DNA from 3 places in the Arthrobacter sp. 001422645 genome. Region 3 is predicted to be linked to each of the others. Evidence: riboswitches for the same ligand, from Rfam matches in the RefSeq annotation. Region 3 holds a riboswitch; each other region holds the start of a gene.

Region 1 (2,251 bases), on a different contig from region 3:
GAGATCGAGTTCGCCCGGATCTGGCGGGACATGCCCAAGATCGTCTACTCCAGGACCCTCGCGGAGGCCGGATGGAATACCGAGGTGGTGCGCGACGTCGTCGTCGAGGACGTTGTGAAACTGAAGGGGCAGCACGGCGGTGACCTCGCGCTTGGCGGCGCCAACCTCTCGGCGGCCTTCCGGCGGCTCGGCTTGATCGACGAGTACCGGATCTATGTCCACCCGGTAGTGATCGGACAAGGCAAGCCGCTGTTCCAGACGACAGAAGCCATGACGCCGCTGCGGCTGCTGGGGAGCCGCACCTTCGGCAATGGCGTGGTGCTGCTGCGGTACGCACCGGAGCCGGACAACGGGCGCGCAGAAAGCCGGTGATCCGTTGCCCCCAAGGCAACCGATCGACCGGCTTTCTCCGTGCTGCTCGTTGTGGTGCTGCTGTTAGCCGGCGCGGACGAACGTCACGGGACCGGTGGCGGTCAGCCAGGACAGCGGGTGCGCCATGGTGGCGTTGACGCCGTTCATGCCGCCGCTGATGGCCTGGCCGTTGCCGGCGTAGATGGCAACGTGGCCGGACTGGACGATGATGTCGCCGGGCTGCGGGGTGGAGACAACCTTGCCGTATTTCAGGAAGGCTGTGGGTCCGATGTCTCCCACCGGAATGCCGGCTGCGTTCAGGGCCTTCTCCACCATGGCGGTGCAGTCCTGCGTGATACCGATCTGGCCGTAAGCCATGGACAGCAGGGTGGCGTTGACTCCGCCGGCTGCCGGGGCGGCAGCGGCGGGGGCCGGTGCCGACTGGACCTTGACCGTCGCCTTGGCGGCCGGAGCGGGAGCGGGAGCCGGGGCGGGTGCCACCGGCGCCTTCGGAGCGGCCGCGGGCTTGGGTGCCTCGACCACGGGGGCCGGCGCCGTCTCAACGGCGGGGCGCTCAAAGGTGATCTTGACGGCGGAGTCCGCCATGACCGGTGCTACGACTTTGCCCTTGACGTCAACGGACGACGCCGGGGAGGAGTCGCGCTCCGCCGGAGCATCGGCTGCATTGGCGGCCATGGCGCCGCTGAGCACCATTCCGGATGCGGCGACGAGGACTGCTGCCTGGCGGCCGAAGGTTCCGGCGGTACGGCGTTTGCTGCGAAGATCGGCGTGCTTGGGCGCACGGGTATTGCTAAAAGTCATTAAAGGAGCCTCTCCCAATGCCTGCGAGGTGAGCTGTCGGATTCGGATGGGAGGCACCCGGCCGCACTCGGGCCCGATCATGACGGGCCGTGCGGCTTCACCCCAAGACCCCTGGAGAACAGCGGGTCAAATGTGGTTTCCCCGTCTCTGCCGGACGTTGCTTCTAGTTATCCCCGGGCCGCGGCAGAGTTAGGCAATCGGCTGGGGAGAGCCCGTCTCGGAAACAACAGGCACCTAACAACGGTAACGGAATGATCACGGCATGTCACATTGAGGTAACGGCGGGCGGGGTTGCGGGCACGCTTGTCCCCGGTCTTTCCCCACGTCGGAGGCTGCTTCAGGAATAGGATGATGGCATCACCGTTCCCCACAGCGGAGGCCCCGAAATGAACAGCCCCGACGTCACCAGGCACTGTGTCGCCATCTGCCAGCTCAGTGGTCAGCCGCAGGAGGACTTCAACGTCAATACGGAACTGCTGGTACTGGAGGACGGGGAAGTCCACGTGTCCACGTGGGACGCCGAGCCGCGCGACGGCGGCTTCGACGTGCACGTCCTGAACGACCGGGTGGACGCCCTCGGTTTTATGGTGGTCACGGATTGGGAGTTCTTCGACGAGAAGGCCTACGCAGTGGTGGAACGCCGGCCGGGAACCTGACAGAAGCCCTCACAGGCGCGGAAGCCTGGACGCGTCACGGACCCGCTCCAGCAGCCGCGGCGAGGGGCGCAAGCCCAGCTCGGTCCACAGGACGGAACTGTACTGCCGCAGGTACCCGTGGGCAGCCGCCACGTTTCCTTCATCAAGGCAGATGTCGATGAGAACGGCGTGCACGGATTCACGGAGCGGTTCAATGGCCTTGGCCCGGAGAGCCGCATCGATCGCTTCCGGATACCGCCCCAGATTTCGCAGCCGGACAGCCAGCGCCTCCAATGCATGCAGCTGGACCTGACGAAGCCGTTCCCGCTCAATCAGGAGCCAGTCTTCATCCCACGCCGGCAGCAGATCGCCGGTCAGCGGGGAGCTGTTGGTATCTTCCACCGACAATTCCCCGCCGGGTGCCAGCAGCCGGGCTGCCTGTG
Region 2 (2,251 bases), on a different contig from region 3:
ACGGCGTGGATGTCAGCGACGTTGACGTCCAGGACTGGGGTCACTTTGTCTACTTCGCCGATCCCGACGGCAACAAATGGGCTGTGCAGTACATTCCCCACCGCCCGAACGGCTAAGCCGGCTGGGGCGGGTGTTTAGTACCAGTTGTGGGCGTAGTGGAAGTTCAGGGCCTCGCACGGGGAGCCGTAGCGGTCCTTGACGTACGTCAGGCCCCAATTGATCTGGGTCCGGTAGTTGGTCCGGTAATCAGCGCCCGCGCTGGCCATCTTTTCGGCCGGCAGGGACTGGACCACACCGTAGGCTCCGCTGGTCGGGTTGGTTGCAGTTGTCTTCCAGTCCGATTCCTTGGTCCAGAGCTTCTGCAGGCACTGCATCTGGCTGGGGGCCCAGCCATAGGAGCCCAGCTTGCTGGCCGCGTAGGCCTGCGCGCCGGCCGGATCATTGACGGCCACAGGGGCAGGCTTCTTCACAGGCTTCGGTGCGGGCTTCTTCACAGGCTTTGGCGCAGGCTTCGGCGCGGCCTTCGGAGCGGGTGCCGCGGCCTTGGCGGGCTTTGCCGCGGGGGACTTGGCCGCCACAGCGCCGGTTGTGGGCACCTGGTTATCGGCCCGGACGCGTTCAAAATCGAGCGGCGTCAGGGGATTTGCCGTGGTGGGTGCCTTCGTGGAGCTGCTCGCGGTGGCGTGGCGGGCGGATGTCTCGGCGGCCTGGCCGGCGGCGCCGACCCCGACCAGCACCGCGCAGGCGGCGGCAACAACGGCCGTCCGGCGGCCGGTGACGCCGAAGTTTCGGGCAAACCGGGACAGGGCCGAAGCGGGCTTGGCCGGTTCGGCGCGGTGACGCGACGGCTCGGAGCGGGTGTTCCTTGCATCGCCGTCACGGCGCGTTTGTGCCTTGAAGTCAGTCATGAGTGCCTCTCAACGCCTGCGGAGTTAGCTGTCGGGTTCGGATGAGGACATCCGGCCGCACGGAATCTCACGTGTCGGCTTCACCCCAAGGGTGCATGATGCAGAAAATGCCCGGGAACTCTGGGTCCCCCGCCTCTGCCTCGTCCAGCGGTATCCGGGAGGCGGCAGAGTTTGGCGTGCATCCGGATATGCGGCTCCAGTGATGGCCGCACCCTAAAAACCGTACAGGACCTGCGCCGAGAAGTCACATTTGGGTAACGGAAATCACGACGGCGGTGAGGCGGCTTGCGCTGCGTGGCTTGCTCAGGCCTGCGCCGTAGGCGCGGGGAGCCGCACCGTGAACTCCGTCCGGCCCGGGACGGATGTCACGCCCACAGTCCCGCCGTGGGCGTTAATAATCGACTGCACAATCGACAGTCCCAGCCCGCTGGTTCCCTCAGCGGACGCGGCGGAAGCGGTGGTCGCAGTCGCGGCCGCAGCGGAGGAAGTGGCCGCCAGCCGCGGCGGGCGGAGCGGCAGGTGCGGCACGGGCTGCCGGGTGCGTGACGGCGTCGTGACGGCCGCCGGATTCTTGCGGGCGGCGTCCGCCCGGGTGAAACGCCCAAAGACGCGGCCCACGAATTCGGGGGCGATCCCGGGGCCGTTGTCCGTCACTGTCACCACGGCACTTCCGTCGGGCGCGCGCTGCACCCCGGTCGCCACGGTCGTGCCCGGGCCCGTGTGCTTACGGGCGTTGGAGAGGAGATTAGCCAGCACCTGGTGGAGCTGGGTCGCGTCCCCGCGGACCACCACAGGCTCTTCGGGAAGCTCCAACTGCCAGACCCGGTCCGGGGCCATCACTTTCTCGTCGCTGACCGTCTCGACGGCCAGCTGGGTGAGGTCTACGTCGCTGATTTTGAGCGGCTGGCCCTCATCCAGCCGGGCGAGGAGGAGCAGGTCCTCCACCAGGGTGGTCATCCGCTCGGACTGGCTCTGCACGCGGGCCAGGGACTTTTCGCCGTCGGGCGTGAAATGTTCGGTCATCCGCATCAGCTCGGTATACCCGCGGATGGCGGTCAGCGGTGTGCGCAACTCGTGGGATGCATCCGCCACGAACTGGCGGACCTTCATCTCAGTCTCCTGCCGGGCTTCCAGCGCGTTCGAGACGTTGTCCAGCATCAGATTCAGGGCGTGACCGACGCTGCCCACCTCGGTTCCCGGATGGGCGGCTGAGGCCGGCACCCGGACGGCCAGTCCCACTTCACCGGCGTCGAGCGGGAGGCGCGAGACTTGCGTGGCAACCTCGGATAGCTGATCGAGCGGCTTCATAGTCCGGCGGATCAGCGCCGTCCCGGCCAGGCCGA
Region 3 (2,251 bases):
TTTCAGCGGGCTCGAAAGAGCCGCGGAAGCGCGGTGACGCGCAGCATTGTGGCGTGAAGACACGAAAGTAGCCTCTCCCAATGCCTACGAGGTGAGCTGTCGGATTCGGATGGGAGTCACCCGGCCGCGCTGCTTCCTGGGAAGCTTTGCGACTTAACCCCTAGGTCTTCTTGCGAAGACCAAAATTGGTTCCCCCGCCCCTGCCAGACGATGTAATGCGAACGGACCTTGAGCGGTGGCAGAGCTAGGCAATCCACTCAAGAGCGCCAACTTCGGAAAAGTTGGCGTAGGTCAAACGGTACAGCAGTTGGGGCTCAATGTCACATTCAGATCACGGCGTGTCACAAGAATGCGAGAGCGTCCGATCAGCTTTATCAGAGCCAGCCGGTGGGGTCAACGACTTCGCCGTTGACCATGACTTCGAAGTGGAGGTGGCAGCCCGTGGAAGCGCCGGTGGTGCCGCTCATCGCGACGACATCGCCGCGGGAGACCTGCTGGCCGACGGTCACGCTGGCTGAAGACAAGTGGTTGTACGTGGTCTCCAGGCCGTTGCCATGGTCGATCACCACGCGGTTACCGCCGCCGTAGGGGTGCCAGCCATTGAAGGTCACGGTACCGCTTGCCGCCGCAAGGACGCTGGTGCCGCACTGGGCGGAGTAGTCCTGTCCGCGGTGGAATTCGCCGGAGCCGCCGGTGATGGGGCTGACGCGGTATCCGAAAGGCGATGCGGTCTTCAGCTGTGCCAGCGGCGCACCCAGGCTGCCCGCGGAGGCTGCCCGGCTGATCGAACCAACGGACTGGGCGCTCAGCAGCTGCTTGAGCTTTCCGTCCGGGTCACCCTTGGTGGTGACGGCGGTCCGGTTGAAGTCGATTTTGGCCTCGGACGCCGTGACGTCCGGCTGGACCGCGGCCGAGACGGATCCGGACGAGTTTCCGGCGTCCGTGGCCATAACGGGACCCGTGGCGGGGACGGTGACGGTGAGGACCAGGCCCGTGGCGGCCAGGGCAATGCCCGCCTTTTGCCCCACGCCACTGGCGGCGGCAAAGTCTGTCACCTGGCGGAACGGACTGCGGCGGCCTCTGCGTTCGTCACGGTGCGCGTCACGCGGGCGGTCTGCCATAACGGCGACGGCCGGACGCTGCTCCGGAGCGGGACCGGTCGCACGACGGCGGCCCCTGGCGGTCTGGGTGGTCAAGAACGGTTCCTCTCTGGTGAGCCTGCGAAGTTAGCTGTCGGATTCGGGTCAGAGAGATCAAAGACCCGGTCCGCCGTAGCAAGCATCCAGGCACAGAGGCGTCCCAAAAGAGTTCCTCGGTGGTATGTGCTTGCCGCTGACGGACTTCACCCCAAGGCTGCTAAACAGCCGGAAGTGGTTCCCCCGCCCCTGCCAGAAGGTGACTCTGCTACTGATCCGCTGGCAGAGCTCGGCTTCGGATCAGATAACGCTTTGGTATCGGTACTAGTGATTAACTATAGGCGATTAAGCCATCCAGAGATAAATCCGTTATCGGACTGTGCACAACTCCTGGGACGTCCGACGACCAGTCGGTTAGGCCGAATTAACCGACCGTAACAAAGACGTGGGCCGCAACCTCGGGCGGGAGTTCCAAGGCGCCTTCGATATCCGGCACCCGGACCGAGATGTACTCCCCCACCCGTTCCAGCGACACCAGGGCACCGGGACGGATGCCGCCTTCATCCAACTGGACCAGCAGTTCCGGTTCCACTTGGATGGGCTCGGCCAGCCGGTTGACCCTGACCTGCGAATCCGGGCCGTAGCCGGCCATGGCCTCGAGCAGGTTCACCACGCCGTCCGTGTAGGGCCGGGAAGGCAGGCCGCCCAGTTCCGCAAGGCCTGGGATCGGGTTGCCATAGGGCGACACGGTGGGGTGGTTCAGCAGTTCGAAGATCCGGCGCTCCACCCGCTCACTCATCACGTGTTCCCAGCGGCAGGCTTCCTCATGCACATAGGCCCAGTCGAGACCGATCACGTCAGCCAGCAGCCGCTCCGCGAGCCGGTGCTTGCGCATGACTTCAATGGCACGTTTCCGGCCGGTTTCCGTCAGTTCAAGGTGCCGGTCACCGGAAACAACCACCAGACCGTCGCGTTCCATGCGGCCGATGGTCTGGGAAACGGTGGGGCCGGAGTGACGCAGCCGTTCGGCGATGCGGGCGCGGAGGGCGACGATGTTTTCTTCTTCAAGTTCCAGAATGGTCCGGAGATACATTTCGGTTGTATCGATCAGATCC

Evidence for each region. Region 3 has a riboswitch for cyclic di-AMP ahead of AC6EUH_RS12285 (M23 family metallopeptidase). Riboswitches for the same ligand answer to the same signal wherever they lie in the genome.
Region 1: linked by a shared signal. The riboswitch ahead of AC6EUH_RS16680 (NlpC/P60 family protein) and the one ahead of AC6EUH_RS12285 (M23 family metallopeptidase) in region 3 are both predicted to bind cyclic di-AMP.
Region 2: linked by a shared signal. The riboswitch ahead of AC6EUH_RS09470 (aggregation-promoting factor C-terminal-like domain-containing protein) and the one ahead of AC6EUH_RS12285 (M23 family metallopeptidase) in region 3 are both predicted to bind cyclic di-AMP.

What each region holds. Positions count from the first base shown of each region.
Region 1 is NZ_JCBANT010000019.1:55,147-57,397, forward strand. It holds gene AC6EUH_RS16675 (dihydrofolate reductase family protein) at 1-372, shown strand, start outside; gene AC6EUH_RS16680 (NlpC/P60 family protein) at 436-1,173, opposite strand; cyclic di-AMP (ydaO/yuaA leader) riboswitch at 1,182-1,369, opposite strand; gene AC6EUH_RS16685 (hypothetical protein) at 1,560-1,829, shown strand; gene AC6EUH_RS16690 (AfsR/SARP family transcriptional regulator) at 1,839-2,251, opposite strand, start outside.
Region 2 is NZ_JCBANT010000007.1:91,521-93,771, forward strand. It holds gene AC6EUH_RS09465 (VOC family protein) at 1-116, shown strand, start outside; gene AC6EUH_RS09470 (aggregation-promoting factor C-terminal-like domain-containing protein) at 135-908, opposite strand; cyclic di-AMP (ydaO/yuaA leader) riboswitch at 910-1,068, opposite strand; gene AC6EUH_RS09475 (sensor histidine kinase) at 1,212-2,251, opposite strand, start outside.
Region 3 is NZ_JCBANT010000011.1:22,492-24,742, reverse strand. It holds cyclic di-AMP (ydaO/yuaA leader) riboswitch at 68-237, opposite strand; gene AC6EUH_RS12285 (M23 family metallopeptidase) at 375-1,196, opposite strand; cyclic di-AMP (ydaO/yuaA leader) riboswitch at 1,201-1,416, opposite strand; gene AC6EUH_RS12280 (iron-dependent transcriptional repressor DtxR) at 1,561-2,251, opposite strand, start outside.